Regions from separate parts of the Clostridium sp. Marseille-Q7071 genome, predicted to be linked through region 1. Evidence: riboswitches for the same ligand, from Rfam matches in the RefSeq annotation. Region 1 holds a riboswitch; each other region holds the start of a gene.
What was found. A riboswitch is a leader RNA that binds a small molecule or an ion and turns the genes downstream of it on or off. The one in region 1 is predicted to bind cobalamin.

Region 2: it holds a riboswitch for cobalamin, as region 1 does, so the genes downstream of both, ACWPW7_RS12095 (DUF4430 domain-containing protein) here and ACWPW7_RS18225 (ABC transporter substrate-binding protein) in region 1, are expected to answer to the same signal.
Region 3: it holds a riboswitch for cobalamin, as region 1 does, so the genes downstream of both, ACWPW7_RS05980 (ABC transporter substrate-binding protein) here and ACWPW7_RS18225 (ABC transporter substrate-binding protein) in region 1, are expected to answer to the same signal.

What each region holds. Positions count from the first base shown of each region.
Region 1 covers NZ_CBCOPR010000001.1:3,821,473-3,832,769, forward strand. Annotated here, with positions in the region: gene ACWPW7_RS18215 (ABC transporter permease) at 1-205, opposite strand, end outside; gene ACWPW7_RS18220 (ABC transporter permease) at 208-1,155, opposite strand; gene ACWPW7_RS18225 (ABC transporter substrate-binding protein) at 1,155-2,720, opposite strand; cobalamin riboswitch at 2,826-3,006, opposite strand; gene ACWPW7_RS18230 (helix-turn-helix domain-containing protein) at 3,266-3,814, opposite strand; gene ACWPW7_RS18235 (hypothetical protein) at 3,878-4,177, opposite strand; gene ACWPW7_RS18240 (GyrI-like domain-containing protein) at 4,451-5,074, opposite strand; gene ACWPW7_RS18245 (DUF6144 family protein) at 5,086-5,619, opposite strand; gene ACWPW7_RS18250 (MarR family winged helix-turn-helix transcriptional regulator) at 6,073-6,504, shown strand; gene ACWPW7_RS18255 (hypothetical protein) at 6,750-7,424, shown strand; gene ACWPW7_RS18260 (GNAT family N-acetyltransferase) at 7,605-8,174, opposite strand; gene ACWPW7_RS18265 (AraC family transcriptional regulator) at 8,221-9,090, opposite strand; gene ACWPW7_RS18270 (DUF2785 domain-containing protein) at 9,305-10,138, opposite strand; gene ACWPW7_RS18275 (xanthine phosphoribosyltransferase) at 10,451-11,026, opposite strand; gene ACWPW7_RS18280 (uracil-xanthine permease family protein) at 11,010-11,297, opposite strand, start outside.
Region 2 covers NZ_CBCOPR010000001.1:2,575,514-2,586,810, forward strand. Annotated here, with positions in the region: gene ACWPW7_RS12070 (amino acid permease) at 1-1,434, shown strand, start outside; gene ACWPW7_RS12075 (permease) at 1,706-2,185, shown strand; gene ACWPW7_RS12080 (permease) at 2,190-2,717, shown strand; gene ACWPW7_RS12085 (hypothetical protein) at 2,841-3,212, opposite strand; gene ACWPW7_RS12090 (exodeoxyribonuclease III) at 3,645-4,415, opposite strand; cobalamin riboswitch at 4,966-5,168, shown strand; gene ACWPW7_RS12095 (DUF4430 domain-containing protein) at 5,467-5,868, shown strand; gene ACWPW7_RS12100 (hypothetical protein) at 5,874-6,383, shown strand; gene ACWPW7_RS12105 (sensor histidine kinase) at 6,525-7,682, opposite strand; gene ACWPW7_RS12110 (DUF1858 domain-containing protein) at 8,078-8,302, shown strand; gene ACWPW7_RS12115 (DUF438 domain-containing protein) at 8,408-9,565, shown strand; gene ACWPW7_RS12120 (MATE family efflux transporter) at 9,768-11,168, shown strand.
Region 3 covers NZ_CBCOPR010000001.1:1,253,249-1,264,545, reverse strand. Annotated here, with positions in the region: gene ACWPW7_RS05990 (ABC transporter ATP-binding protein) at 1-1,742, opposite strand, end outside; gene ACWPW7_RS05985 (histidine phosphatase family protein) at 2,374-2,931, opposite strand; cobalamin riboswitch at 3,338-3,521, shown strand; gene ACWPW7_RS05980 (ABC transporter substrate-binding protein) at 3,799-4,806, shown strand; gene ACWPW7_RS05975 (FecCD family ABC transporter permease) at 4,824-5,870, shown strand; gene ACWPW7_RS05970 (ABC transporter ATP-binding protein) at 5,872-6,663, shown strand; gene ACWPW7_RS05965 (DUF4491 family protein) at 6,759-7,043, opposite strand; gene ACWPW7_RS05960 (hypothetical protein) at 7,407-7,544, opposite strand; gene ACWPW7_RS05955 (DUF4830 domain-containing protein) at 7,646-9,247, opposite strand; gene ACWPW7_RS05950 (DUF3298 domain-containing protein) at 9,524-11,020, shown strand; gene ACWPW7_RS05945 (DUF134 domain-containing protein) at 11,213-11,297, opposite strand, start outside.

The DNA.
Region 1 (11,297 bases):
TACTAAAAACATCTCTTCCTAATGCATCTGTTCCTAAAAGATGTTCTTTAGATATGCTTTGAAGTCTTTTCGTCATATCTATAGCATTTGGATCATAAGGTGCTAATACTGGTGCAAATATTCCTATTGAAATCATAGCAATAAGTGTTATAAATGCTATCTTATAAATAAGAGGCATATTTTTAACTTTGTTAAACCTTCTCACCGTTATTTACCTCCAAGTCTTATTTTAGGATTTAATGCTAAGTAGCATAAATCTACTATAAGGTTAAATATAACAAAAACTACTCCTGTAAAAACAACATATCCCTGAACAACAGGATAATCTCTACTCATTATACCTTGAATAACATAACTTCCCATACCTGGAAGTCCAAAAATGACCTCTACAACTGTTGCTCCCCCAAGTATTGCTCCAAAATAATTTCCTAGAACAGTAATTATAGGCATAATTGAATTCATAAGCCCATATTTTAATAAGATCACTCTTTCTGGAAGCCCTTTGCCTTCAGCAGTAACTATATAATTTTGTCCAAGAGATTCTATTAATGTAGCTCTATTTAATCTCATAATTGTTCCTATTGTTCCTGCTGCTAAAACAAAGGCAGGCATTATTAAGTGCTTAAGTGTACCATATCCACTAGTAGGTAATATTTTTAATCTTTCACAAAATATGTTCATCATAACTATAGCAAGCCAAAATCCTGGTATAGATGTTAAAAGTAATGATATAGTTCTTCCTATATTGTCAATTAAAGAATCTTTTTTTAATGCCATAATTATTGCTAACGGTATTGAAAAAATTACTACAAATATCATTGCCATTAATGATACTGAGAAGGTTATTGGTAACCTTCTCAGTATTTCTTCTGATACAGGAGTCTTTTTTATATAAGAAACTCCTAAATCTCCTTTAATAGCTTTTTTAGTCCAATTAACATATTGAACTAATATATTATCATTTAATCCTAATTCTTCTCTTACCTCTTGTATTTCTTCTTCTGTAGGAGTACTTATTCCGTCCATACTTAAAACTTCAACTGCCGGATCTCCCGGTGCAATAACTCCAAGGATAAATGCTAATAAAGTTATGCCTATTAAAACTGGTATAGTGGACAATACTTTTTTAAATATATATTTAAAAATATTTTCCACTATTTACTCCACTCCATTTTGTTTAGGGTAGTTCCATAATTTGTTGCCTCAAAACCTTTTATTTTTTTATTGAAGGCTATTAAATTAACATCTTGGAACAGTGGTATACTCGCTGGATCTTTAGCTGATATATCCTGAAGTTCATTGTAAATTTCTTCTCTTTTAGCCATGTCATTAGTTTCTTTTAGCTTATCAATTAGTTCATCTGCTCTTTGGTTTTTATATCCTAAACTATAAGACTTATTACTTGATCCCTCGCTATGCATATATCCCTCAAATATAGTAAAAGGTTCTGCATTTGGCAGCCCTTGAGGATGTATAGCTAAGTCATATTCTCCTTTTTTCATAGCCTCTTTAAATGCAGCTCCATCTAAAATTGTTATTGTTGCATTTAATCCTATATCTTTTATCGCTGATTGAATATATTCTGCTTCAGTTTTATAAGGGTAACGATCTACTCCATAAGAAGGTACTATAAATTTTACTTCTTTTGTCTCTCCTTTTAATACTTCTTTTGCAATTTCTTTAGCTCCCTCTTTATCATGAACTGGCTTTATTTCTTTTGCAAAAGGAGATGTGTGGTTTAATATATTAATAGTTGAAGTTCCATATCCTCCAAAGAATTCATCAACTATAAGATCTCTATCCACTGCTAAGCTTAAGGCCTCTTTCATTTTTGCATTACTGAATGGTCCTTTAACACCATTAGTGGAGATAAAGTGAGTTATACTTGATTTTCCAGTAGATACATCAAATTTTTCATCTTTTAATAATTCTTTAGATAATTCCGGAGTTATTGCTCCTAAGTCCATTACTCCCATAATTTCCTCAGATTTTAAAGCTGAAAATCTAGTTTCTGCATCTGGAATAACTTTTACTCTTACTTTCTTAGCCTTGGCTTTATCACCATAGTATTCTTCATTTCTTTCTAATAATGTATATTGATCCTTTTCATGTCCTACAATTTTAAATGGTCCTGTACCTTTTGCTATATCTGTAAAATCTCCTGTATTTATATCAAAGCATTGTGGACTATACATAGCACTACCAAATCTAGCCATGTTATATATTAGTGTCGATATAGGTTTATTAAATATTAATTTAACTTCATAATCAGATACTTTAACCACTTCTTTTAAATTAGGATATGTCTTTTCTAAATCAAAAGAATAAAATGGTGATCCTTTCGTTTTCATATTGATATATCGATCAAAGTTTTTAATTACCGCATCAGCATCTAATTGAACTCCATCATGAAATTTTACTCCTTCCTTTATCTTAAAAGTCCATTCTTTAAAATCTTCAGAGTTTGTCCATTTTTCTGCTAATTCAGCACAAGGATTTCCTTTATCATCTAATCCAATTAAAGGCTCCCAAACAAATAATATAGAAGTAGCATAATATGCATCCTTTGCTCCTGGCGATAAATCTCTTGCAGCTGCCAGCACAATTTCATCATCCTCATTTATGCTGGTGTCTTTAGTTGTACATCCAGCTAAAGTTCCTAGCACCATTGTTAACACTAAAAATACTAGTAATATCTTGTTTTTAAATAACTTTTTCATAGCTCCATTCCTTCTCTTTTAAATTTTCACAATAAAAAAAAGCCATAGTCAACGCCATAGCTTACCCATCTTTGCTATAAAATTAGATTTAGTTACTCCCCCCTCAATCTATTTCTCTTTAAGTTTAGGTATCCTGACTTACGATTCCCCCTTAGCCTAGCCTTCCCAGAATTAATCCAGTGGCATATTAGGCATCGTCATCGCTTACAGTGATGGGTTCGTGTTGGAATCTCACCAAACTTCCCTAAATTCTTAAATTTATTAATTTTTCAACAAAATTATACATTGTATTTAAAAATATGTCAAATATTTTATTTTCTTATAAATACTTTCAAAAACCTATTAATCACTTTATTTTTTATTTAATTTATTGCTAATATTGCTAATAAAAATTGTAAGTTAAATGAAATTTATAATAAAATTTAATTCATATCACATCTAATAATTCCAATATTTTTTAATGGTTTCATTATTAATATATGAACCCCATAACTATTTTTCTTAAATATCTAAAAAAATAGTTATGGGGTTCAATAAATTACTTCTTATTCTTCAATTATTGTAAAAAAGCTATGATATCTAAGCTTTTCAGAATCTTTTTGTTTATGATTTTTTAAAAAACTTTTCATTAATTCTATTATTTCATCTGCCTCTTCTTCCGTAAGATAGACATTCTTGCTTATAATAGTTCCATTTGATTCTTGTATATTTTTATCCATAGAGTCTAAAAATATATCTTTACTATTATCATAAAACTCTGAAATCATCATTTGACTTACTGCCAAAAGCATCATTTTAGAAGGTTCCTCTACTTCTTTTGAACATTTTATCTCAAACTTTCTAGCTAAGGGTTCATAATATTTAGTTATAATTCCCTTTATTTTTTTAGTGTAAATTAGCTTTACTATTCCCACTTTTTCAAGCTTATTTACATGATAATATATTTTTGATGGAACTTCTTTCATTTTATCAGCTATCTGTTTTACTGTAGCTGGCTCGTTCATATCTATAAGTGTATTTAAAATTCTGTATCTAAAAGGATCAGAAATAGCTTTTACTTCTTCTAAAGTAGTTAATACTTTTCTATCTTCCATCGCTTTATCCCCTCCCCTTTTGTTATATAGTAATTTTCATTATTTAAATGAAATCTTTAGCCTTTAAGCTTTTTTAAAGCTTTTGCTATAATTTAAAGATAAAACAACTACAGAAATCATTACACCTATAATTAAAAATATAAAATAAACAGATAAATATTCTATTATAATCCCCTTTAGATCATTATCTAAAAGTATTATACAGCAACTTATAACTCTCATAAAAAAACTAACTATGCCTAATATTTCTTTATATGATTTATTCATTATATAAGTATTAATTGCTAAAGTTACCATGGTATTAAAAACCAAAAGCCAAATAATACAAGCATAGGTAGTTCTATAGAAACTAAATTCATTCATATTATTATATTCATCAAAAACAATAATGTACAAAATTTATATTTAATAAAAAAAATTGAATTTTAATTACATTATTTATTTTTAAACTTTAATTCACAGTATACAGCACATACTGTAAAATGAGATTCACTAAAATAAAGTTTAAGTGAATCGCTTTATAAACAGCTTATAAAATTTAATAATATCAAGTAAAAAAGGTGTTAAACTTAGAGTAATAAATCTAAATTTCACACCTTTTAATATTAAGATATTAAAACTTTTATATTCTAACGCCTATTCCTTCAACATTATAGGTTGTCTAATTATAGTTTTTATATTATTAGGTAAACATCGTCTAGAATCATTTAAATATATTTCATGATGTAATCCTCTTAATTCATATCCACATTCTTTGATATAATTATGAAGCTTCTCTACAGTAGGACCTTCATTTGTATAAGGTCCCACATGCATAATTTGTGCAACAAGTCCTTCATCATAGTCTTTATACTCTATCTTAGAGATAGACGATAATTTCTTCTTTCTTTCTACTTCATATAAAGCTTTTTCTATATAATCTTCTGGAACAATATCAGGCTGCATAATCATACTGCACCATTTCCATATATCTTTATTAGCTATTGAAAAATCATTTATATTATCAGTCCACCATACACTTTCCAGTGGCATTACTCCATAATCTATCTTTAAATCACTATTCTTAATCATAAATTTTATAGTATAGGATAAACTGAATAATGTTTCAACTGCATCCTTGTATTCCTTTGATGTATTTGGATTTCCATGGCCATTTATCATTAAATATTTAAGCTTTGGCATCTTTAAAATTGATACTTTTTTCGCAGGCTGACTATAGAACTCTTTAAATACTTTTTTATAATCAAACTTATTTATCATGATTATTCTCCTTAAAACTCAATTTTAAAAGCACAGTTATCTGCTCCCTCTAAAATAGTGTGAAGCTTTGTAACTTTTACTGTTTTATTAAATACTGAGCTAAATAATTTTTCAAACCATCCTGCAGAGCAATTGCAATATGAAACTGGCATATCTTCTACATTTTTAGCCATTCCACAATAACATTTATTATAAATTCCAATTATGTTTCCACTATCCATGTGAAGTTCTCCACCACCTATATGTTTCTCATTCATTAAATCTAAAAATTTTTCAACATTTTCAGCTCTTTCAAATAATTTTTTTGCTTCCTTAATTGTTCTATTTGAAATGCATAAATGTCCACAGGGTTTCATTACTTTTTCTACTATAATTTCTCCAATATTATTTTCAAGTTCATTTAATATACTTTTAACATATTTTGCTTGCTTAGTAGGTGATGATTTTAAAGGTAATTCACCATATACTTCCACTATTTTTTTATAGATATCGTCCCCAGCATTTAATCTAATACTATCAAGAATACGTTCACACTTACTAGACATAATTTTTCCCCCTTATCCATTAAAATATTTACATATGTTCTTTAATTATAAATAGTCTTATATGACGTCATCATGTCATATTAAAAAAATTATTAATTAAGATATATTCAAAAAATAACTAAAATCCACCTTTATGGACTTTAAATTGCTATTATTCTTCGAAAGTGAACTTACTTGATTTTTCATTTCAATTTTTCATATATCTTATATATTTTATAACAAATTATTAGTACAAAAATAACCTATCAAACCACATAACAAATTAAGGTTTCTTTTATCTTTCTTTGATTATAAATAAAGATAAATATTTTTTAAATTAGTATTGACCATAGTAAATTTATAGTATATTATAGTTTGCATACGAACTATTTTTTTAAATCTTTCTACTTATTGATTGACTAAATATAGTCATAGGGTATAGAATTGTTTTTATATACAATTTGAGGTGATTTTATGAGTTCAAGCTTTGATAGTTTTAAAATAGCCATGTTAATAAAAGAAATATATTCTAAGTCTATGCATATTGTTGAAAAAAATCTAAAAGATAGTAATCTAACTCATCAACAGATTATTGTAATTAAACTTATAGCCCATAATAAAGAAATGACTATTTCTGAGATATGTGATGAAATGTCCTTGGCTAAAGGTACTGTATCTGGTATTGTGACTAGATTAGAAGAATACGGTTATTTAGAAAAGGTAAAATATCCTGACGATAAGAGAAATACTTATGTAAAATTTTCTTCAAAGGGATTAGAGTTTGCTAAGAATTTTAGAACCATAATACAAGAAAGCTTTGATAATATATTTAAAGATTGCAGCAAAGAAGAGCTAGAAGAATTAGTAAAGAACTTAAGAAATATTTTATCAAAAATTAAAGAGTAATTTAATTGATTTAAAATAGTTAGCTAGCACCCTTTATTTGATCCCTATATCTTTAAAAAGAAATAAAGCTATAGTTTTTAAACTATTAAATTTATTTATAATTATGATATGCAAATAAGAAGCTTTTCTATAAAATTAACCTTTTATTTGTTGTATTTTATTAATTCTTTATTTTGTAGAAATGATTTAATAAAATTAATGTTGAATAGTTCGCATGAAAACCATATATTAAAGGAGGATTATTTATGCAAGCTATAATGGAACCAATTTTTCATGTTGTATATCTTACAACAGTAATTACTATTGGAAGTATCATGATAAAAAATAGTAAAGATAATAAATATTTTAAGTTATTCGGTTATATGTCATTAATACTTGGAATAGGGGATTCTTTTCATCTTATACCAAGAATATATGCACTATTAACTACAGGGCTTGAAGCTAATGCTGCTAGTTTAGGATTCGGCAAATTTGTAACTTCTATTACAATGACCATTTTTTATGTAATTCTATATAAAATTTGGAAACTAAGATTTAATATTAAAGAAGTAAAGGCCTTAGATATTTCAATTTATTTACTTGCTTTAATTAGAATAGCACTATGCTTATTTCCTCAAAATGATTGGTTAAATTATTATGCTCCTGTAAGTTGGGGTATTTACAGAAATATACCTTTTACAATTATGGGAATAATCATGATTTATATTATTTATAAGGAAGCCACTAAAGTTAATGATAAAGATTATAAATATATGGCTTTAGCTGTGTTATTATCTTTTGCTCTATATACTCCAGTAGTTCTTTGGGCAACTACTAATAGATTAATTGGAATGTTGATGATACCTAAAACATTAGCTTATGTTTGGATAGTACTTATAGGATATAAACAATTTAAAAAATATTTATCTAAAAGTAAATAATATATACTTTAATTAGTGATTTAAAATAAATTAACTAATTAAAAATAGAATGGATATTTAAGAAAATGTACGTTAATTAACATTGAACTATATAAAACTGTAAATAAGTTTTTATAAACTTATTTACAGTTCTTTTTCTTTTGGTGATATTTAAAATAATAACTATAAACTAAAGATAAGTTACTCCTTGTAATCTTCTTTTAGAATGCTATATATCTCCAAATCTACTATACCTTTGCCAGACCATAAAGTAGCCTGCCTTAGTAATCCTTCTTTTATAAAGCCATTTTTTAAAAGCACTTTCTTTGAGGCTTCATTTTCTGGCATAACTTCTGCTTGAATTCTATTAATATTAACCTTCTCAAATAAGAATTTTATTAATATTTTAAGAGCTTCGGATGCAATACCCTGTCCCCAATATGACTCTGATAAAAAATATCCTATTGTTACCATATCTATCTTTGGCTTAAAATCCATGGCTTCAATAATTCCAACTAATATATCACCCTTATTTTTTAAAAATATACCCCATTTAATTCTATCTTTTTTATTATAATCTCTTTCAAAATGAGTAACCATATTACTTATAGTTTTAATACTCTTCTTTGGTATAATTCCACAATATTTAAATACCTTTTCATTGCTGTAAATTGCATATAATTCTTCTATATTACTAGCCTCAATTTTTTTTAATATTAAGTTTTCCAATTCCAAAACTGGAAATTCATTAAAAGCTATTCCTATATTCATATTATTCACCTGCTCCGTCTACAAAATAAATGTGAAAGTAAAATTTCTACTTAATAGGTATATATATTTTCATATTTATATTATTTGGAAATCTTGAGTTACAGACATCTGTAATCTCAAAATCAGGTCCTTCTCGTCTCTCGTAATTAGAATTTGGTAACCAATTACTATAAATATATCTTCTTGCATTTTGAACTAAATCAACTGCTCCACATATTTTAAATTCTGCATATTTCCCCTCAGGAACTTCAAAATTAACAAAATTATTATCTATATCTTCAGAAAAAGCATCTACTTCTTCACCAATAATAAATGAAAATCCTCCGTTATCTTGAAAATTACATGCTATGCCATAGCAAATGCTTGGTTTAGATCTTTGCGGAATTCGTAGATAATATTCATTTTTCCCAAAATCATTATAAAATTCAGGGATATTTTTAAAATACTCATAATCATTTAAATTTGTCTTATATTCATATCCCATAATATTTATCTTGGTTAAAATAATAATATCAGGCTTATTCATATTTATTTCTCCTTTAATATTTTTTCTATAATCAAGAAAATTAATTTTGTTTTGCTTATTAACATTTATATTAGTCTTTCGATATGCAGCCGGCGTTATATCAAAATAACCTTTAAATGCCCGAGTAAATGCTTCCTGAGAATTATATTGATAAGAAATAGCTATGTCCAATATATTTTTATTTGTTTTCTTCAGTAAAACTGCTGCTTCGGATAATCTTCTTTTTCTTATATACTCCTGTACAGAAAACCCTGAAATTGCTTGAAAAAGTCTTTGGAAATGAAAAGCTGAAAAAAAAGCTTTTGGCGCAACCTCATTAATTTCTATTTCTTCTTCAAGATTCTCCTCTATAAATTCAATAGCATTTTGTATTCTTTCAAAGTAATCCATCAATTCACATCCTCACTATAGTTATATTTTATCTATAACTCAAACTGTTTTTTTGATAATTTATGCTATTCTTGATTTAAAATAAATAAGCCTTAATTAGTTTTAATTATATATTTAAATCAATAAATAAAAAAGATTAAGAAAACTTAATACCAAATTTTCTTAATCCTATTTAAGTTCTTTATTCAATGAGTTTTTCTTCAAGATAATTAACCTAAAAAGTTTTAATTTTATATAATGTTTCCTTTATTGCTTCGCTAATTACTTCAGAATTATTTTCATATATCAATCTAAAATAAATACTTCTCAAGAAATTTTTAATATTTATAAGTAAATTATGATCTTCTGGGTAATGATTTGCTTTCTTTGCATCCTCAAAGCTTTTTATCCAATTTGCAATTTCTTTATTATTTAGTAGGTTTCTATTAATTACACTTATTATAGCTACTGCCATTCTCTCATCTTCTTGATTTACATAGCAATAATTATTAATACATACTTTAGTTTTAATTGCTTCTAATATATCTAGTAGATCTTTATATTCTATACTCTCGCACTGTGCTAGCTCATCTAAAACATCAGCAGTATGTGCTGCTGAATGTGACCATCCTTTATCTTTTACATACCCTCTTACATCTTTTTCACAAATCATATATTCAACAGTCTTTTCTTTAACATTTTTTAGCTCACTCTCTGAAAGAAAGTTTTCTTTTCTATGAAAATAAATTATTGCAGCAACTATTAGAACTGAAAATGATCTTGTAAAGACAGAATCTGTTTCCTCTTCACCAATTTTGTAGAATAAATGATTTTCATCAAGGCTAATATTTAACAATTCTTTTAACTGTTTAAATGTAAATGCACCATCTTCAATCCATTTGCTTAAGATTTCATAAATAAGCATGTCCCTAAGTTCCGGGTCACTATCTCCAACATACTCCATCATTTTTAGAGCTAATTCAAAAGTATTTAAATCATTAGGTACTTTAAAATCATTATTTTTTATTTCTTTTAAAGTTTCCTTAATCATATATTTATTATTCACCATAATTATCACCTCTTTAACAAAATTATCCATATAAACATTATATGATAATACTAATTTTAAAACAAATTCCTATTTTAAATTTTATTCTGATCAAATAAATATTATTAATAATGAAATTTGGTTCGTTACTTATGAAGACAGCCAGAATAAATTATATAAAATGAATTTAGATGGTAGTAACCTAACTCTTATTGAGTAAAATAATTATTTCTCATAAAAAATAAAGCTATATCATTGATTTTACTCAAGATATAGCTTATTTTCTATATGTAATAGCCCCCAATTTTTTCTAAATCATTTTGTAAATTTGTTTTATTCTTCTACAAATTCAATTAAATCCTTATCTAATTTCTTAATTCTAGCAAGAGAATAAACATCATATCCCTTTTCTATTAGCATGTCTCTTCCTGGTTGGAAGGATTTTTCTATAACTATTCCTATTCCACCAACCTTAGCTCCACTAGCTTCAACTAACCTCGCTGCACCTAAAGCAGCTTCTCCATTTGCTAGAAAGTCATCTATTATAAGTATGTTGTCATTATCATTTATGTACTTTTTAGAAAGTGTTAATTCATAATCTAGTCCTTTAGTAAAAGAATGAACTGTAGTTTGATAAACTTCACCTTTTAAGATTTTAGAAGTTTGCTTTTTTAAAGTTACCATTTGCAAATCCATCTGCATAGCAGCCATCACAGCTGGTGCAATACCTGAACTTTCTATAGTAAACACCTTAGTTATTCCTTTATCTTTAAAATAATTTTTAAAATAAGTTCCTATCTCATACATAAGTTTTGGATCTACACCATGGTTTAAAAATGAGTCTACTTTTAAAACTGTTTTATTTAACGCCATACCTTCTTCTAATATTTTCTTACGCAGCTTTTCCATTTTCGATACTTCCTTCATTTGTTTTTTCTTCCTTTAATATTTTATTTAAAATAAGTGCCACAATTGTACCAGTTGATATTCCTGATGAAAAAATCATCTTTACTGCTTCTGGCAATTGAGCAATAAACTCTGGGCGGAAAGTAACCCCTAATCCTAATCCTATTGATGTTGCTATTATTAATAAATTTCTATTATTTATTTCAACTCTACTTAAAGTCTTAATTCCTGCTGCAGCTATAGTACCAAACATAACTATTCCAACACCGCCAAG
Region 2 (11,297 bases), 1.2 Mb from region 1:
AACGAAGCTAAAAGGCTTACATGGCAAAATCTTGCGCTAATGGCCTTTGTTACAGTATGGGGTTTTGGTAATGTTGTTAACAATTTTGCTAACCAAGGATTAAAGGTAATAGTATCTTGGATATTAATTATAGGATTATATTTTGTGCCTTATGTTTTAATGGTAGGAGAGTTAGGAGCTACTTTTAAAGAAAGTAATTCAGGTGTAAGTGGATGGATTGACGCTACTATGGGTAAAAAATTAGCTTATCTAGCTGGATGGACTTATTGGGTTGTGCATATACCTTATTTAGCACAAAAGCCTCAATCAGTATTAATAGCATTAGGTTGGGGAGTATCACAAAGCGGAGATTTCATTAAAGGAATTAATCCACTAACATTGCAATTAATATCACTAGTAGTGTTCTTAGTATTTTTATGGATTGCTTCAAGAGGAATTACATCTTTAAAAAGAATAGGAACTTTAGCAGGTACTTCAATATTTGTAATGTCATTATTATATATATTATTAGTAATTGCAGCACCTGGAATGAGAGGAATTAAGCCTGCAACAACAAATATAACCTTTAGTTCAGTTATGCCAGAATTTAATTTTGCATATTTTACTACATTATCAATGTTAGTTTTTGCAGTTGGTGGTGCGGAAAAATTATCACCATATGTAAATAATACTAAAAATCCATCAAAAGATTTTCCAAGAGGAATGATAGTTCTTGCAATAATGGTAGCAGTATCAGCATTGTTAGGTTCATTTGCAATGTCAATAATGTTTGATGCAAACAACATTCCTGCAGATTTAAAGATGAATGGCCAATATTATGCCTTTAAAATGTTGGGAGAATATTATGGAGTAGGAAACTTCTTCTTAATTCTATATGCTCTTGCTAATATGACTGGTCAAATTTCTGCATTAGTATTTTCAATAGATGCACCATTAAAAGTATTATTAGGAGATGCAAATTCAGAGTATATACCAAAGTCATTAACTAAAACTAACAAATATGGTGCACCAATAAATGGATATAAAGTCACAGCAATTTTAGTTAGTATTCTAATAATAATACCTGCACTTGGTATTGGTGATATGAATACTTTATTCAACTGGTTATTAGACCTAAACTCAATAGTTATGCCACTAAGATATTTATGGGTATTCTTAGCGTATATGTTTTTAAGGAAAAAATATACAGAAAAGTATCCTTCAGAATATAGATTTATAAAAAATTCTAAGGTAGCCTATGGTGTTGGATTATGGTGTTTTGTCTTTACTGCTTTTGCATGCATTATGGGTATGTTCCCAAAGGGATTAGAAGCTTTTACATCAGAATGGTATTTTCAAATATCACTTAATATATTAACACCTTTTGTTCTTATAGGATTAGGGTTAATACTACCTTTTATTGCTAAGAGGAAAAATAATATATCAGAACTTTAAAAAATATTTTTAATTATTGAATATTATTACAGAGAGTATAATTTATGAGTCCATCTATTTTATATGAATTTAAGTTTCATAATAAATATTTTATTAGAAACTTAAAATCTTTAAATAGGTGGACTTTAATTTTATATATTTTATAAAAAATTAACAATTTATTAAAAAGTTGATTTGAAGAAAATTTACAAATTTACAAATATAGGAACTAATAAATATAAATTTAATATTAATATAATAAAGATTTAATAGTTTCTAGGGAGGATTTGTAATGACTACATTTTTGCTTTATGGAGCTGTAATTGTACTTTATTTGATTTCTTTTTTAAAAGATAAGAAGAAAACAAAAAGTGCATTATTGATAGGAATAAAGTCCTTTGAAAATATAATGCCACAGTTTTTAGGAATTATATTTATAGTAGGGATTATACTTACTATATTATCACCGGAGAACATATCATCTATTATTGGTGAAGAATCTGGAATCATTGGTGTGATAACTGCAGCTATAATAGGTTCATTAACTTTAGTACCTACATTTGTAGCTTTTTCTACAGTAGCATTACTTTTAGAAAATGGAGCAGGTTATACTCAAGTTACAGCATTAATTTCTGCTTTCATGTTTGTTGGAATATTTACTTTTACTATGGAAGCAAAGTTTATAGGTAAAAAGGCAACAGCAGTTAGAAATATAATTTATTTTGTTTATTCTATAGTAAGTGCATTTATTGTAGGGGTTATGATGAGGTGATTTTATGAAATGGCTAAAACGATATTCTTTTTTTATAATAATATTAATTATAACTTTAATAATAACTTTACTTGACTTTAATAAGGGTCAAAATATAGGGTTAATAGCACTGGATTCCTTTAAACAAATGCTAGCAGTATTGCCACCTATAATGCTATTATTAGGACTTTTAGATATTTGGGTTCCTAGAGAAACCATGATAAAATATATGGGAAACAACTCAGGAATTTTAGGAGTAGTCCTTGCTATATTATTAGGCTCATTAGCAGCAGGACCTGTATATGCAGCCTTTCCTATAACTGCTGTATTTATTAAAAAAGGAGCTAAATTTAGTAACATAATGGTCTTTATGGGAGCTTGGTGTACTACAAAAATACCAACATTTTTATTTGAATTATCAGCACTTGGATATAAATATACTTTTACTAGACTTTTAGTAAATTTACCTAGTATTATATTTTTAGCATACTTAATAGAAAGGCTATTAAGTAAAAATGATTTAGAAGAAATTTATAACAAATTTAAAGAATGAAGCATTATATAGATATGCTTCATTCTTTTTGTATGAAATGAATTATTTTTCATTGCTTTAAAATTAATATGAAAAATTATTTAATAAAATAAATTGAAACGTATTGCGTTATAGTAGAAAATATTAAAGTTGTTTTCTATAAAGGACATGGTGCATATTTTTAAAGTTATATAATTGTTCCTTAGTTATCTCTTCTATAGTATTAATTTTAATAACATTGTGTATAGTTCCTATCCTAAGTTTAGCATCCCCTAAATCTCTTGCTAGCATTATTCCACAATAAACTGCTACATCACTATTTATATTAAATAAAAACATTTTTAATTGATCTATTGGAACGACATCTTTCTTTAAAAATTCATCATCAAACTCAACTTCGCTATCTAATGAAATTAACCCATCTCTTACAATATGCTTATCCCATCCCTTATACTCACACAGTCTGCCCCATAAGCCTAGATTAATAAGATTTTTAACAGTTAATTTTATCATCATAATTCTCACTCCTTACTTATAATTAAACTATTAAATATATTTTAATAGTTATTTGAAAATTTTTCAAATTTTATACATATATATATTTTAAACATTATGTTAAAATACTTTATAATATTTATAAAAAATTAATGTTAATTAAAATTTATAAATATATAATAAACATATAACTTTAGATATAGCTATAAGATTTATACTATTATAATTAATATATTTCCCAATTATAATAAGTTCATTATAAATTATAGAAAACTTTAATATTAAATAAACTATAATTACTTTTCATATTTAAATATAAATTATATCATATTTTATGTTTTTATTATAAAAATATTTTATGAAAAGAAAAATATAATATACACAAATATAAAATAATTATTACTTTGTAATATTTTTAATATTTAAAGAGTATATAAATTAAAAGCCGTGATCTTAATCACGACTTTCAATTTCTAAAGTTATAGGACAGTGGTCTGAACCTAGAACTTCATTTAAAATCTCTGCCTTTAAAACTCGATTAACCATGTTTCTTGAAACAAAGAAATAATCTATTCTCCATCCGGCATTTCTTTCACGAGCCTTAAATCTGTAGCTCCACCAACTATATTTTATTTTATCTGGATTTATATATCTAAAGGTATCGATGTATCCATTTGATATAAATTTGTCTATCCAAGCTCTTTCCATTGGTAGAAAACCAGAGGTCTTTTCATTAGCTTTAGCATTTTTTATATCCATAGGAGTATGAGCAGTATTATAATCACCACAAATTATTAAATTAGTACCTTTTGATACTTCAATATTACAAAAATCTAATATAGCATCATAAAATTCCATTTTATATTCAAGTCTTTCTTCAGAAGATTGACCATTAGGAAAATAGATATTCATAAGAGTAAAGTCTTCATATTCAGCAATTAATATACGTCCTTCTATATCAAATCTTTTAATACCAATACCATTTTTAATAGATTTTGGTTTTGTTTTAGTGTAAATTGCAACTCCGCTATATCCTTTTTTTATTCCATGAGAAAAATATGAATAGTAGCCTTCAATATTAGTTATATTCTCATCTAAATTATTTTCTTGAAGCTTAGTTTCTTGAATACATAATATATCAGGTGATGACTCCATTATCCAAGGAATAAAATCTTTTTTTAACATGGCTCTAAGGCCATTTATATTCCATGAGTAAATTTTCATTGTAAAACTCCCCTCATAAGTATTTGAGATAAATTTATAAAATATATCTCAATTTTAAAATATTTTATAAGATAAAATATAAATAATAATTAACAAAAATTTTGTCATAATAATATATATGAATATTTTAATATTATTTATAATGATTAATTTTTATCTTTTCTATCATTATATAGTTTAATAGTCTATTAATAAAGACAAATTGATAATTCTTATCAATATAAAAAATTAATCTTTTTAAATAATTGTATTTATAGGCTTTATTAATGAAAATTTAACTTATACATTACTTTGATTTCTATAACAAAAATTATTGTTCGTAAATAAAAAAATAGAATGAAAGATACGAATTGTTGTTAAAACTTCATCATCAAAGTTCTTGGAGCTTTTTAGAATAAATTTTGTTTTAAAAAATTCACTAAAGGTGAATTTCATCTTCAATTCATATTCTTAAGTATTAACCCTTAATCTCTAAAAAGTTAAGTTATTTTTATAAAAAATTATTTCTTTCAGTATATTTTAAATTTTCACATTGCATACCTATATTCACTAGATTTATTGAAAGTTAAATTCTCATATGATAGAATTAAAATAAATTAATATTTGCTGTTCTGTAAGGAATATGGTTTTAAGCCATAGCAGCCCCCGCTACTGTAATCGTGGACAAAGAGCAATAGTCACTGGAATTTATCTGGGAAGACGCTTTGAGGTTGAAACGAGAGCCAGGATACTTATTAAACAGTATATTCAAGCTTTTCTTCGGAGGGAAGAGTTGGTTTAGTTTTACAGAAAGCCACTCTCTTTCTTTTACATTTAAAGAAAGAGAGTTTTTTATTTTGTAATACATAGAATTTAAATTTAAATATAGAAAGGAGCAATACACAAGTTGTTTCTATTTTAAAATAGAAACTATTATGGAATCAGCTAGGATATCTGAAAGAAAATATATCAAAATATTGACTAGTTATTTTTGAATATAGCTAAATAGAAATTGATTAGTCAGGGGCTTATATCGACTTAATTTATATGGAAAATATAGGAGGATATAGTTATGAAGAATAACAATAAAAGGATTATAACAACTATTTTAATTTTACTTATTGCTGTTGTAGGTTATTTCGCTTATGGAAAATTTGCAAAAGTTGAAACCGTTAAAGGAAATAAAAATATAACAGTAATTGTTAAATCTGAAAAAGATAAATATGAAAAAGAACATAAACATTCAACAGATGCTGAATTTTTAGGAAAGGCATTGGATGAGATGAAGATAATAGATGCAGAAAAGTCACAATTTGGAAGATATGTAAATAAAGTAGATGGAATTTTAGCAGATAAGAATAAACAAGAGTGGTGGAAACTTACAATAAACGGAGTGGATGCAACAGCAGGAATAGACGAAACTCCGATAGCTGATGGAGATAGATTTGAGTTTATATTTACAACAGGCTGGTAAATATTATGAATAAAACCAGAGAGTTAATTATAATAGTGTTATTATCTTCAATAATCACAGTATCAAAAATGTTTTTAAGCTTTTTACCGAATGTAGAACTTGTATCAATGCTTTTAATTGTTTATACACTTGTATTTAGGAAAAAAGCTATAATTATAGCACTATTATTTATTCTTATAGAAGGGCTAATCTACGGAATTGGATTATGGTGGTTTAGCTATGTTTTTGTTTGGCCATTATTAGTTATACTGACATTATTATTTACAAGGATAAATAAAGAAAACTTTTTACTTTGGTCTATATTTTCAGGAGTTTTCGGCTTAATCTTTGGTATGCTTTTTGCCCTTCCTTATATAATATTAAATGATCTTAGTTTTGCTGTTGCTTATTGGATAAGAGGAATACCTTATGATATAATCCATATGGTAGGAAATTATCTGGCAATGATGCTATTAGGAGAACATATTTATAAATTATTAGTAAGGCTAAATAAAGAAGAGTGCAAAAGTTATTAATTTTAAAATTTTATTGCTTAAATTTAGGTATCATATTAAAAGATCAAAAAAACCTTCTTGTAAATGGAGTTACTATACACCATTTACAAGAAGGTTTTTTTGATTCAATTATAAAGGTAATTCATTAATCAAAATGCTTTATTAATTATATATATCGGAAAATTCCATATATATCTTTTCTATAGGGTTAAAATTTATTTGTTTATTTTCACTATAATTACAATTTTTATTTTGTAATATAGGAATTTCCACTATAAATTCACTTCCTACATTTTCTTCACTTATAACAGAGATTTCACCATTATGCATTTCTACCAGAGATTTCACAATGGAAAGGCCTATACCACTACCTTCATGATTTCTGTTCATAAGAGGCTGTACTTGTCTAAACCTATTAAAGATTATCCTTTGTTTTTCTTTAGGGATTCCTATACCATTATCCTTTACCGAAATGATTAGGTTACCATTATTTTCAGAGATGTTCAGCTGAATTTTACTATGAGGCTTTGAGAACTTTGCAGCATTAGATAATAAATTTAAAATTATTTGCTCTATTTTTTCAGCATCACAGCTCATTATTTTACTAGTAATTGTACTATGATAGGTAAAGATTAAATCTTTACTTTCTATATAATTTTTAATAGAATTACAGATGTTTATTATTATGCAAATTATGTCTTGATCATGCATATTTAAAGATAAAAACCCAGCATCAATTTTTGTGGAATCGATGAGATTGTTGATCAATCTTAACAGTCTATAGCAGTTTTGTTTCATTATATTAACATAATTATATAGTTTTTCTTTACTTTTTAAATTATCTTCATTATCAAGATATACCTTAAAGAGTTGAATAGAACTAAATATACTATTTAAGGGTGTTCTAAGTTCGTGAGACATATTTGATAAAAATTCTGTTTTAAGATTACTATACTCTAAGGCTTCTTTTAAAAGAATATTATTTTTACCGTATGTATCTTTACTATATATGTATATATCATCTTCAATTATTTCTGATAATTTGTATTTTGAGTTATAACTTTTATTTTTTTTAAGTTTTTTACTTTTGTAATATAAATAAATTAAGTCACTAGGATGAATATATTCATATAAAATTTCTAGTGCAGTTAACATGAGCTTTTTTTGATTACAACCAACTACCTTACTAAGTTCTTCTGAGAATTTTACAGCATTTTTTTTAAAGATATATTCATAATCACCTACTTCATTTAAATTTTCTAAGGCATTTAGCATCTCTGATAAGTCTTCATTGTTTAACATTAAATTTACATCATTCACATTACATCACCTTTTAGTATCAAATATGTTTTATTATATCACCATTATTGTAAATATTATGTAAAATATTGCGCAGATTGAGAATAAAAGATGAACAATAAATAAATGCTGTATTTATAAGCATTTATTCTATTAAAGATAATATGCTATGGAATATTATTACATATATTCCCAAAAATTAATAGGTTTACTTTGTTGTATTAAAATTGTGTAAAGCTTAAATTGTTTTTACTTATTATAAATAAGATATTTGAAATATTGTATCAAAATTTAGTAGAAAATTTTTTTACATTTACTCTATTTTTAAATTTTGATTTAAATCACAGTTTATTAGAGAGATCTTTCTTATACTTGAATTAATAAATTAAGATATATTCTTAAAAAGAAGGTGAAGTATGAAGAATATATTAGATATGAATAAAACTATTTATGAGCTATGCAAGGAAAATTCTAGGCTTAAAGAAAGGTTAAAAAGTATAGGATTTGAAAATATAGCTAATGATAAAATGCTAAATACAGTTGGACGAGTTATGACCATTCCTAAAGGTGCGAAAATAAAAGGTTATGACATAAGTGAAGTTAAAGAAAAACTAATAAAAGAAGGTTATTATATAGTTTAATAGAAAAGGAGGTAGAGCATATGAGTGAGCTTATAAATAATAGAGAAAATAAAAAAAATAAATAAAAATAAGAGAGAGGAAAGGTTAAAGAAAATAATAAAAGATTTGCATAATGGAAAAAGTGTAGAAGAAGTCAAAGAGGAATTTGAAACTCTTATAAAAAATGTCTCTGTAAATGAAATATCTGAAATGGAAGCAGCCTTAATAAAGGAAGGAATGGAAGTAGAAGAGATTCAGAGATTATGTGATGTTCATGCTGAAGTATTTAAAGGTTCAATTGAGGAAATTCATAGAGATGAAAGAACTGAAAATAGTAAAGGACATCCTATCTATACTTTAAAAATGGAGAACCTAGCAATAGAAAACCTCTTAAATAAAAATATATTACAAGCTTTAGTATTATATAAAAAGGAAAATACCAATGAAAATTTACTAAAGCTATTAGAAGAATTTAATTTACTATGGGATATAGACAAACACTATAGTAGAAAAGAAAATATATTATTTCCTTATATGGAAAAATATAAAATTAAAGCTCCACCTAAAGTTATGTGGGCTGTAGATGATGAAATAAGAAGAGATATAAAAGATATAAAAGATATTTTAATTAATTTTAATGGTGATATAGAAGTGCTGGAAGAAAAAATTAATATCATTACAACAAAAATTTTAGATATGATCTTTAAGGAAGAAAATATATTATTTCCGTTATTATTAGAAACTTTAACAGAAGATGAATGGGTTGAAATAATGGAAGATAGTGATGAAATAGGATATTGCTTAATAGATGTAGTAGAAAAGTGGAAACCTCAGCGAATGGCTATGAAATATGCAAAAGAAGATAATAGATTTGAAAAAGAGTATATTAAATTAGATACAGGAATTTTGAATATAGAGGAATTATCAGCTATATTTAATCATTTACCAGTGGATATTACTTTTATTGATAAAGATGATGTAGTAAAATATTTTTCTCAGAGCCAAGAGAGGATATTTGCAAGAACTAAATCTGTAATTGGAAGAACTGTTCAAAATTGTCATCCACCTGCAAGTGTTCATATTGTAGAACAAATGCTTAAAGATTTTAAATCTGGAAAGAAGCATAGTGAAGAATTTTGGATTAAAATGGGAGAATTATATGTATATATAAGATATTTTGCAATCAAAAATGAAAAGGATGAATATATAGGGACATTAGAAGTAACTCAAAATATAAAGTCCATTCAAGAAATAACTGGTGAGAAGAGGTTATTATCACAATAATTTATATATAACTTTTAATAGTTATTGACATAGAAGAAAAAATTTTATATAATTCTATAGGAATTTAAAAAAATATATGAAATTCAATAATCTGCTTTATATATCTTTTACAAAAAAAGATATACAAGTGCTGAAGTTAAACACTTTGAAAATCTTCAAAGTGTTTTTTTTATCTAAAAACATAGAGAAAGGAGAAATAAAATTGAGTTTAAAGATAAACTTTAAAGAACTTTTTAACGACAAAAAATTCTATAAGAGCTTATTTCTATTGTCCATGCCTATTGTATTACAACAGTTAATAGCATCTTCATTAAATATGTTAGATACAGTTATGATTGGTATGGTTGGAGAAACTGAATTAGCATCAGTAGGTATAGCAAATCAGTATTATTTTTTATTTAGTATATTTATTATGGGTATAAGTTCTGGGTGTTCCGTATTTATATCTCAACTTTGGGGTAAAAAAGACAAGGAAAACATAAGAAAAGTATTAGGTATTGGACTTATAAGTGGTATGGTAATAACTGCATTATTTACCATTATAGCATTATTAATACCAAAATCAATTATAGGAATATTTAATAAAGATATAGAAGTTATAAGACTAGGAAGTGAATACTTAATTATAGTATGTTTAAGTTATGTATTTACGGCTATTAGCTTTAACTTTGCAGCAGCTTCTAGAAGCATTGAAAATACAGTACTTCCTATGGTGGCTAGTTTAGCAGGATTAATTTGTAATGGAATATTAAACTATGTATTTATATTTGGTAAATTTGGATTTGGGGCTATGGGAGTAAAGGGCGCTGCACTTGCTACCCTAATTGCAAGAATAGTAGAATCAATTATATTAGTAGCTCCTATATATTTTACTAAGGGAATATTAGCAGTTAAATTTAAAGAAATCTTTAGTATAACTAAAGATTTAGTTAAGAGTGTTTATGCAACTATAATACCTGTTATGCTTAATGAAGCTTGTTGGGGATTTGGAAATGTAACTTATGCAATAATCTACGGAAGAATAGGTACTCAAGCTTCCGCAGCAATACAAATTTGTACAACTGTTCAAAATTTATTTATGATAATTACTTTTGGATTAGCTAATGCTTCAGTAGTTATTGTAGGAAAAGAGATTGGTTCAGGACGTGAAGAAAGAGGTAAACTTTATGCAAGAAGACTATGTACAGTATCTGCATTGGTTGGACTAGCGTTATCCTTTATTCTTGCTTTAAGTGCTCCAATGGTATTATCACTATTTAATGTTTCACAGGCTGTATTAAATGATGCATTACTAATTTTGTATATCTATGCCGTAGTTATGACTGCAAAAGTATATAATGTTATGCTTATTGTAGGTGTACTTAGAGGAGGAGGAGATGCAAAGTTTGGTGCTATGGTGCAGGGTATCACACTATGGTTTATAGGAATACCATTAGCTTTTGTCGCTGCCTTTATATTTAAACTTCCTGTTTATATAGTTGCACTAATGACTGCTATTGAGGAAACTTTAAAAGTAGTGGTATTAGTTAAAAGATTTATTTCAAACAAATGGATTAACAATGTTATAAAAGATATAGAAAATGAAAGTGAAATTGCTATTTAAAATAAGCCTATTATGGGCTTATTTTATTTTTAATGAAATATTTACCTGTTATAAAAAAGAAAAATAAAGATAAATAAATGTAGCCTGTGATTAACAAAGAAAAATACATAAAAATTTTAATAGATTCAT
Region 3 (11,297 bases), 2.6 Mb from region 1:
CTCACCTCCTCTTTTATCTTCTCTGAGTTTATAAAGTCTTTAAATTGTGTTTTATAAATTTCATAGTATTTGCCACCTTTTTTAAGTAAACTCTCATGAGTTCCATACTCTACAATTTCACCTTCATCCATATATATAATTAAATCTGCATTTTTTACCGCTGAAATTCTATGAGCTATAATAAAGGTGGTAATTTTTTTTTCACTATGATAAAGGTTTTTTAGAAGATCATATTCTGTTTCCATATCTAGAGCTGAAGTAGAATCATCAAGAATTAATATTGAACAGTCTCTAATAAGAGATCTAGCAATACATAATCTTTGTTTTTGTCCTCCAGATAATCCAAGTCCTCTTTCCCCTATTAAAGTTTCAGTTCCTTCTTCTAACTCATCTACAAATTCTTTTGCACAAGCAAGTCCTAGTACCTTTTCTATTTCCTCTCTTGTAGCATTTTCTTTTCCATATTTAATATTATTTTCTATTGTATCTGAGAATAAGAAAGAATCCTGTGGCACAATAGATATGCTTTTTCTTAAAGAGTATAAATCAATATTCTTAACATCATGACCATCAACCTTAACTGCACCTTCCATAACATCATAATTTCTTAATAAAAGACTTATTAATGATGACTTCCCTGAGCCAGTAGATCCCATAATTGCAACTGTACTTCCAGCCTTAATATCTAAATTAATATTTTTAAGAACTGGTTTTTCTTTATACTTAAAAGTAACATTCTCAAAAGAAATATCTCCTTTAATTTCTTCAAGTACTGCACAGTTTTCTGAATTTTTTATTTCTGGATTTATAGAAAGTATGGCATCTATCTTCTTTTGAGAAGCCTTACTTTGAGATAACATACTTGTAAGCCAACCAAGCATTCTCATTGGCCAAATCAAAAGCCATAAATAGCCATTAAAAGCTACAAGTTCTCCTACAGTTAAATTGCCTCTAATAACTAATATTCCACCTACACCATTAACTAAAAGTACAGATAAATTTCCTAAAAATTCTTCTATAGGATAAAACTTTCCCCAAATTTTTGACCGCTCAACAGCAAGATCATAATTTTTATTGTTAAACTTAAGAAATTTTAATATTTCATGCTTTTCTCTTGCAAAGGCTTTTACCAGTTTAACCCCTGCAATATTTTCTTGAGCAGTAGTATTTAATACTGCTGTATGATCACTTATTTTTTCAAAAACTGAGTCTAATTGCTTTTCAAGCTTTACAGTTATAAAAGCTATAACTGGCATAGTAATTAGTGCAATTACTGTTAAAAGTACATTCATTCTTAGTAAGATAACTGTAGATAAAACAAAGTAAACAATATTTTCTATAAATAATCTCATTCCAAAACCCATAACTCCCCAAATATTGTCTACATCTTCACCAACTCTAGACATAAGTTCACCAGTATTCATATTATCAAAATATGAAAAAGATAAGCTTTGAATATGATCAAAAAGATTTTGTTTTAGATCTCCTGCAACTTTTCTTCCAAGATAATCAAACATAAATTCCTTTACATATCCAAATATAAATTTTGTAAATGCTATTACTGCAATACCTTTGAGCAACATTCCTAGTATTTCATAATTTCCCTTTACAATTACATCATCAATAAATAGTTTTGTAATATAAGGAGTTACTAAGTCAACACCAATTATAATAATCATAGCTAATGCTCCAATTAGTGTTATTAGTTTATAATTTTTTGTGTAGCTTAAAATTTTCTTCAACGTAAATCGCCCCCTCCAGCTACAAGTCACTTTTTAAAATAAACAACGTACAATTTTCAACACCTTCTAAACTGCTATAGAAAATTTTAAAATTTATATTTATTTTTTTAGTTCTAAACACAAGTTTAAAATTGCACATTGTTACAAATGTTTTTTGAACAATCTACCTAGAATGATTATCCAATTTTTACTTAATATAGAATCCCCAGAGATGAAAAAAAGCCGTATTTTCCCATTGATAAACAGGAAAATACAGCTATTAATGCATAAAAAAGTCCTAGGAATACCCTAGGACTAAAATTTACACAAAAAGGCTATGATAAACCTATATCATGAGGTAGGGTATTAGTTAATACAATATTAAATTTGGATCCTATACTTATTAATCTGTTTAACATCTTACTACCTCCTTTTATAAATTAATCATATTTAGGTTTTACACCCATGTACTAAGTATAGCTATATCTAGATATTTATGTCAATATATTATTTTATTTATACATTTTAACTTTTTATTAACATATTAATAAAAAATTCATATTATTTTTAAATTTCATTAAATAATCATAATTTTAATAATTTTATTATAAACTTCTATTAAATATTTGTAGTAAATAACTTATTTATACCTTTATTTACTAACTGCTTCTATAGCTAAGAGCTTTTTATTCTCGAAAATTAACTTATAAGCATCAGGCATCTTAAGTTCCTTCCAAAAATCAAAATCATACTTTTTGCAATAATAATTCATAATAAGCACCATAATATTACCATGAGTTCCAATAGCTATATTTTTTCCACTATAATTATCTAATATATTATTTAAGGAATTAACGCCCCTTGCTTGTGCTTCTATATTACTTTCTCCACCTTCAAAATAAAAGCTTGGATTTGTCCACAATTTTGTTATAGCTTCCTCGAAATTATCCACAGGATATTCACATAATTTTCTTTCTTTAAAGCCTTCCTCTATAATTATACTTTTATTTATTAAATTTGCTACAACTTCTACAGTTTCTATTGCTCTTTTATAAGGACTAGAAATTACTAAATCTATATTTTCTTTTGCAAGTATTTCCGTAATTTTATTTCTGTCTATAATTCCTTTATTAGATAAGGATCTATTTAGCTCATCAGCGTTGTAATTAGAATGAGCATGTCTAACTAAATAAATATTTGTTATCATCATTATTTTGCCACTAAAAATATATTTCTATGAACACTTTTCTTTTTGTATACAATTTTATTTAGTGGCTTCTCCTTTCTTATTTTTATATTTCCTTAAATCAATTTTTCTTATAATTATAGATTTTTACTCTTCAACACTATTAGTTATAATTAAATTTTTGCCAGAATCTTTCATGCCAATTATATCAAAATATTTACAATTTTTCTTTATACTGTTATAATACTATTACTCTCTTAATACTATATATAATTTATATCTATTGCTTATTATATCTATTGCTTATAGTAAATAAATTATATAAAGAAACAAATGCATTTTGCAATAATTTAAATTTTCTGAAATATACTTTTTGTAAAATTTTGTGTTATAATCCTGATGAAGTAATTGTAAATCTTTATTTAAAATTAAATATATTAACTATTTTGGTGAAATATAGGTATTTCTTAAAAGGGAAAAGGGTGAAAATCCCTTACGGTCCAGCCACTGTATTGAAGAGTAAATTTTTGTTATGCCACTGCATTTTTTTTGTGGGAAGGTAAAAACTTATGATGAATCTAAGTCAGGAGACCTGCCAATATAGGTTTTAAAATCACTTACTAGGATAAGGTATTTTAAGGTTGCTAATTTAACTATATGGTATTGTCTTATTTTATTTATAGTTTAAATATTAGAAATAGATTTATTATTTTAGCATTACATCTTTTAGTATCTTAATTCTTAAGATACTTTTTTTATTTTAAAAATTAATAAAAAACTTAATTTTAATAGCTTTCTATTGCTATTTTTTTAAAGTTAATAAATAAAATATTTTATTTAAATATATAAATAACACATTACAATTCTAAAAAATAATGGGGGAATTTTAAGATGAAAAAACAAAAAATTTATTCATTGATTTTAGCGGTTTCTTTAACTGCAACTATGTTAGGAGGATGTGGTAATGCAAATGAAAATAATGCTTCAAATTCTGTAGAATCAACCTCTGATACTAAAGCTTATGCTCAAGTTACAATTAATAATGACTTACCTTTTGGAAAGGCAGATGAAGTTTTCTCTGAAGCTCCTAAGAAAGCTGCAAGTTTAAGTGGTTTTACAACAGAGATGCTTCTTGCTTTAGGTTTAGAAAACTCCATAGCTGGATATTCCTTTCAAGACAATGAGATATTGCCGGAATATAAAGACGCCCATGCTAAATTAAATGAGTTAGCTGACTTAATGCCTTCAAAAGAAACTTTACTTGGCGTAGAACCAGATTTTATAACTGGATGGATGTCTACCTTTACAGAAAACAACTTTAATGCTGAGTTCTGCAAAGAAAATGAAATAAAAATTTATGTTCCAAAATGTGAAAGTCCTAATGCAACGATGGAAACTGTTTATGAAGATTTTACTAATCTAGGAAATATATTTAATGTAAAAGAAAATGCAAGTAATGTTATATCAAAAATGAAAAAAGAAATTGAAGATATTTCATCTGCTGTTCCTAAAGACAAAGAACCAGTTAGAGCTTTTATTTATGACTCTGGAGAAGATTCACCATTTACATCTTGTAATGGTTTACCAACAGATTTAATTAGGCTTGCTGGTGGTGTGAATATATTTAAAGATGGTGAAAAACCATGGGCTAATGTAACTTGGGAAGAAGTTGTAAATAGAAATCCTGAATACATAATTGTTATGCAATACAATGCTGCTGATAACGTAGAAGAAAAAATAAACTTTTTAAAAAATAATGCAGCTCTAAAAGATGTAGATGCAATAAAAAATAATAATATTTTTGTTTTAGGACTTTCAGATGTTGTTGCAGGTGTAAGAAACTCTAATGCAATAAAAACTATGGCTGAAAAATTCCATCCAGAAGCTTTTAAGAATTGACATGGAGAGTTATTGACATGAAAAAAAATAAACTTACCTTTCCCTTTATATACATATCCTTAATTCTATTTTTAATAGTTTCTATAATAATTGCTGTTAATGTAGGATCTATAAATATAAGTGGTACTGAATTATGTAAAATAATAATTAATAATATATCAAACAAAGAATTTTTTCCAAAAACTTGGTCTAACTCTGTAGAAAATATAGTGTGGCAATTAAGACTTCCGAGAGTACTTCTTGCCGCGATTGTTGGTGCTGGTCTATCTTTATCTGGTGTATTAATGCAAGCATTAACAAAGAATGTTCTAGCTGACCCTTATATACTTGGAATATCTTCCGGTGCTTCAACCGGGGCTGTACTAACTATTTTACTAGGTAGTACACTATCATTCCCTATCTTATCTGTACATTTAGGTGCTTTTATTGGAGCATTACTTTCTTCAATAATTGTCTTTATTATTTCAAGTAGTCAGGGAAATTTTTCTTCTTCTGGATTGGTCTTAACAGGAGTAGCAGTAGCATCTGTATTCTCAGCTATAACAAACTTTGTTATGTTTAAAGCCAAAGATGTTAGAAAGCTTTACTCTGTAATGTTTTGGATGACTGGCTCACTTGCTGGTGCTAAATGGAATGACTTACTTTTAGCTTTTTTAGTTTTAGTAGTTTCCTCCATAATAGCTTTAATAATTCATAAAACATTGGATGCAATTTTACTTGGTGAAGATGCAGCTATAACTTTAGGTGTTAACATTAAACTTTTGAAAAAAATAATAATAGCTACAAGTACACTATTAACTGGAATTATGGTATCTCTAAGTGGGATAATAGGCTTTGTTGGTCTTGTAATTCCTCATATTTCAAGGACTATTGCTGGTTCTGTGCATAAAAAGCTTATTCCATTAACTATTCTTTTAGGGTCTTTATTCTTAATATGGTCTGATATACTTGCAAGAATAATTGGTTCTCCTGAAGAACTTCCTATAGGTGTTGTTACGGCTTTCATTGGCGCACCATTCTTCTTACTTCTATTAAAAAAGAGTAAATATTCTTTTGGAGGTTAACATGGTCAAATTAAGCGTAAAAGATTTACAATATAAGCATATATTAGAAAATATAAATCTAGAAATAAATAAAGGTGATTTTGTTGGAATTATAGGACCAAATGGTAGTGGCAAATCAACTTTACTTAAAAATATATATAGAGTTTGTACACCAGATAAAGGTGAGGTTTTCTTAAACAATATAAACTTAAAAAAATTATCTAATAAAGAAATTGCTAAGAATATGTCAGTAGTAGCTCAAGAAAATAGACCTGAATTTGACTTTAAAGTTATAGATATGGTGTTAATAGGTCGTTTTGCACATAAAAGTTTATTTGAAAATAACAATTCTAATGACATAGAACTCGCTGAAAATTGTTTAGAAAAAGTTGGAATGTTAGATTTTAAAGATAGAAATTTTTTAAATTTATCTGGTGGAGAAAAACAGAGAGTTTTAATTGCAAGAGCATTAGCTCAAGAAAGTGATTTTATGATTCTTGATGAACCAACTAACCACCTTGATATTGGATATCAACTACAAATAATGGACATAATAAAATCTCAAAATTTAACAGTATTTTCAGCAATTCACGATTTAAATATTGCTTGCTATTATTGCGATAAAATAATTATAATGAAAAATGGAACAATACTAGATTTTGGAAAGCCAGAAGATGTTTTAAATGAGAATATTGTATATGAGCTTTTCGGACTTAATTGTCAAATTGAGAGAAATAAATTAACAAATAAATTAAACATAATATATATTCCAAACTCCTTTAATAATGACTTAAGAAGTGCTACAGTAATTTAATACAATTATTTTTTATTTATATATTATCTTAGGTATTTGAAAAATAACTAGCCATTACGCTAGTTATTTTTTAACTATATATTATTATATAAAAATTATTTACGTTTAGGATTTTTAGGAAACCATCCTTTTTTTACCCGTTGTTCTTGTTCTATTAGCTCATGTATGCTCCAAAGACAAGAAAAACCTGTAACTCCTAGTAAAGCTGATAACAATTGACCTTTAATATTTAAGGATACAATTATAAATATAATACCTAATAATAAAAACATTGGCCATATTTTCTTGCTAAAATAGTATTCCCCTTTAATTACTATAGGATGAAAAATACCTATAATTAAAAATGAAAATATTCCTATTATAATTCCTTGAAAGTTCAAAATATCCCCCCTCTAATTTACTTTGCTTTCCAAATTAAAACTAAATTTGTTTTATTCTAACCAATTTAAGAAAAGTTTGAAAGTAATTTAATAAATTGTTAATTGATTATATTATAGCAGGTCATATCTATTATATTAATATATATGAGATTTAATTATGCTTTAAATATAAATTTTATAACTAAAATAAAAAAAGCAATATATAACGATTATTGATGAATAGTCTATATACATTTTAAGTATTATATAGGTATCTAATATAAAATAGAATGCAATAAGTAACTATTATCAAATTATTTCTACAACATATTGCACCCCTGAGAATATAAATTCCACAGAGGTGCAATATGTCATTACTAATAACTATTTATTTTTTCTTGCTTTATTATTTTTTTCAGAATCTTGAGAAATATCTTCTGAAAACTCTTGGTTAAATTTATTTAATTCCTTTTTTGTAGATGGGGTTAATGCTACACGTTTTGCTTCAGGCACATTTTTCATAGAATAATCCTCCTCTAAAATATAAATTAACTATAGGATTATTTTGCCCAAATCTATAATTTAAACTCAAGAAATTAATAGCATTTATGAAATTTTATTTTTTAATTATCTTTTCCTTTATGATAAAAATCTTCAAAATTTATATTTCCATCAATTATAGAATAAGGTACATTATTAATTATTAATGTATTCTGTTCACATCTTTTTATATCAATTAAATTGCTTCTTGTACTATTCATTAATTTTATATGATAATAAACAGCCAAAGTATCTTTATCCATATCTTCATTTAACTTTAAAGAATACTTATTAAGCTCTTTTAAAAACTTATTAACTTCATTTTTGTCATCAATAGTCTTATATTTTTTATTATTTTTTGAAATTCTTATAATATTTAAATCTTCTATATTCCCTATATTTAGATCTTCAAATGTATAATATTCTCTTATTTCTTTAGTATGAGCTTTTAAAATTGACAAATCATCAATATCTTCTCTATCTTCTTGCCATGCTCCAATAATATCATCCTCATATAAGAAAAAGTAAATATTCTTAATGTCTTTTTCACTATTGTTTACTTTATAAGTAAATAACTTTACATCTTCACCCATATATTTAGAAAAGTCATATCCATTTTTCTTAGATAATTCATTTTTATCCTTTAAAAAGCTTCCTATATTATAATTGTTATAAATATAATTATAATCCTTTGGAAGTTTTAAATAATAAACCTGTTCACTATCGTCTATAATCTTATATCCCAATTTCCCTATATATTTTTTTGCTTTTTTTTCGAGTTCATAATAATTCTCAAAAGGTAAAACTTCATTAGGTGCATTTAAAATTTTATTTATAATTTCCTTACTTAAATTAACTTTATATTGATAATCAATATTTTTATTTGAAGATGTAACAACTATAGTCGAAAATTTATCATCATAAAATCTAATAGAATCTATATACCCTTCTTCTAAACTTTTACGTTCTTCATCATCACCATAATCCATCCACACTCTATTTATTATGGTTTTTTCCTCAAATATCTTTAGATCACTTATTCCTTTATAGTCCCCTATATACTGAATATTAGAAGAATTTATCTCAGTGAATAAATCTTCAATAATTTTTTTATCAATTATTAAGGTTCTATCATGAGTTTTTTGATTAATTATAACCATATGTCTAGGAAGTTTAAATTCAGCTACTTTTATATCTTGCTTTTCATATCTTAAAAGTTGCGCATATTTAGAATAAATAAAATATCCTAAAATAAAAAATAGAATAAAAATAAAAATTATAGAACTTTTCTTTATAGGTTCATTAGCAATTTTTCCTTCTAAATAAATTAATAAAACTGATGATATAGTCCACAATATGTAGAATATATCAAGATAAACTCCTACTTCTAAAAAAGGTGAAATAAATACCATATAAAAAGAAAAACATAAAATAATACCAAATATGGCTTCAATTATTATAAGAGGAATAATGTTATAAGTTGTTATATCATTCTTATATATTTTATATAGTACTATTGGATAAATTATTAGCAAAAAAATAATAAAAAGCATTTTAATAGAAACTAAAAATTTAGATACATTATTTTGAGAGACATACTTATTTCCTATTCCAACAAAGCCCATAATAAAATATACCATAAATAGTATTCTGTTTAGCTTCTCCTTTTTTTTATAACTCTCCATAGCTCCTCCTAATAGATTTATTATAAATCTTAAATTACTTAACAGTTTTTGAAAACCCTTAACTAAATTATAATAAAGTTATACTATATAAATTATTCTATATTTTATAATAAAAACCTTTATCTCTCATTTCTAACATTATATTTACATAGTTCAGCATAATATATAAAATTTCTTATATTAATTGTTATTAGTAGTAATTAATTAATTTGGTAACTTTTTCAAACTCACTACATATTATATTATGGTAATACTAATAAGGAGCGTTATTATAGTATGTTTATTCGTCATCCATATGACAATGATTTTAGGTCATTCAACGAAGATTTAGATTATGATTTTATACCTTTTAATTACGATAGAGAGCGTCAAATGATGCCTCCATCAACTGGTAGACCACCAACGGCTCAACCAACTGGTAGACCACCAATGGGTCAACCGACTGGTAGACCACCAATGACTCAGCCAACTGGTAGACCGCCGATGGTTCCAGCTCCTGGTACACAACAGATGGCTCCAACTCCTGGTACACAACAGATGGTTCCAACTCCTGGTACACAACAGATGGCTCCAACTCCTGGTACACAACAGATGGTTCCAACTCCTGGTACACAACAGATGATTCCAACTCCTGGTACACAACAGATGGCTCCATCACCTGGTAGACCACCGATGCCTCCAACTGGTAGACCGCCAATGGCTCCATCACCTGGTAGACCGCCAATGACTCAACCAACTGGTAGACCACCAATGGCTCCAACTGGTAGACCGCCAATGACTCAACCAACTGGTAGACCACCAATGGCTCCAACTGGTAGACCGCCAATAGCTCAACCAACTGGCAGACCACCAATGGGCCCACCTAGTCCTGGAAGACAATTTGGTGCACCTTCTAGTCCGCCTCCAAATTTCACACCACAAAGAGCCCCTGGTGCACAACCTTTCGCTGTGTCTCCAGGTTCTATACGTCCATGTAGGTTTCAATTTGTATTTATATGGCCTACAATTGGTAGACCTTTCTGGGCATGGTTAATCAGCGTAGATAGAAGAAGTATAGCAGGCTTTAGATGGAATGGACGAAGATGGGTTTATTTTGGAATGGACTTAAGAAGAATTGCGATGTTCGAATGTTTTGGAAGAAGTTTTCTTAGAGAAGTAATGGATCTTTCATCTAATATTAAAAATGTGAGTATAGCACCTAGAAGCTTTACAGTAGATTACCCAATTATTGAAGGATTGCAAAATGAAGATGTTCAATCCAACATAAATGGATCAATTATTGAGAAAGTTAATTCTATGTTTAATAGCGCTGTTTTTCTTCCTGAGCAAACTAATTTTAATGAAATTGTTAGTTCTTATATCCTTTCTCTTCAGAGAAATGGATTGATAAGCATTCTCTTCTATTTGTATACTAATACTATGGGAGAAAATGAAAATACAATTTATAGTTCCTTAATTATAGATTCTAACACTGGAGAAGAATACGATTTTGAAGATCTATTTAATCCTAGCTCAAACTTTAGAGAAAGGCTCAGTCAGCTTGCTGTTCAAAGAGCTAGAGCAGAAAATATTCCATTCACCGAGGAGTTTCAGGGAATTATTAACAATCAACAATTCTATCTAACACCAGATGCACTAGTGTTATATTATCAACCTGGCGAATTTACACCTGCTTCTTATGGACTGTTTGAGATTGCAATACCTTATGCTGAAATTAGAGATCTATTCTCTCAAACAAATCCTATAAGTAGAATGACCACAATGACCACATAAAAGAAAGTCGTGACTTATGTCACGGCTTTTTCAATACACAATAAAAAATATTTATATTAATATAGGTATAAGTTATTTCCCAAGAAATGATTTTTTACTTTCTTATTTGTGAAATTTCAACAAAATTTTTATTTATAAATAAATAACAAGTAAAATTTTTGCTTTTTAAAATTATAAAATTATCTTATATACTTATAACTTACTACATTTTATATCACATAGATTTCTCTTTCTACATATTATTTTCTCTGAACTGCAAATTATACAACTCTCTTTT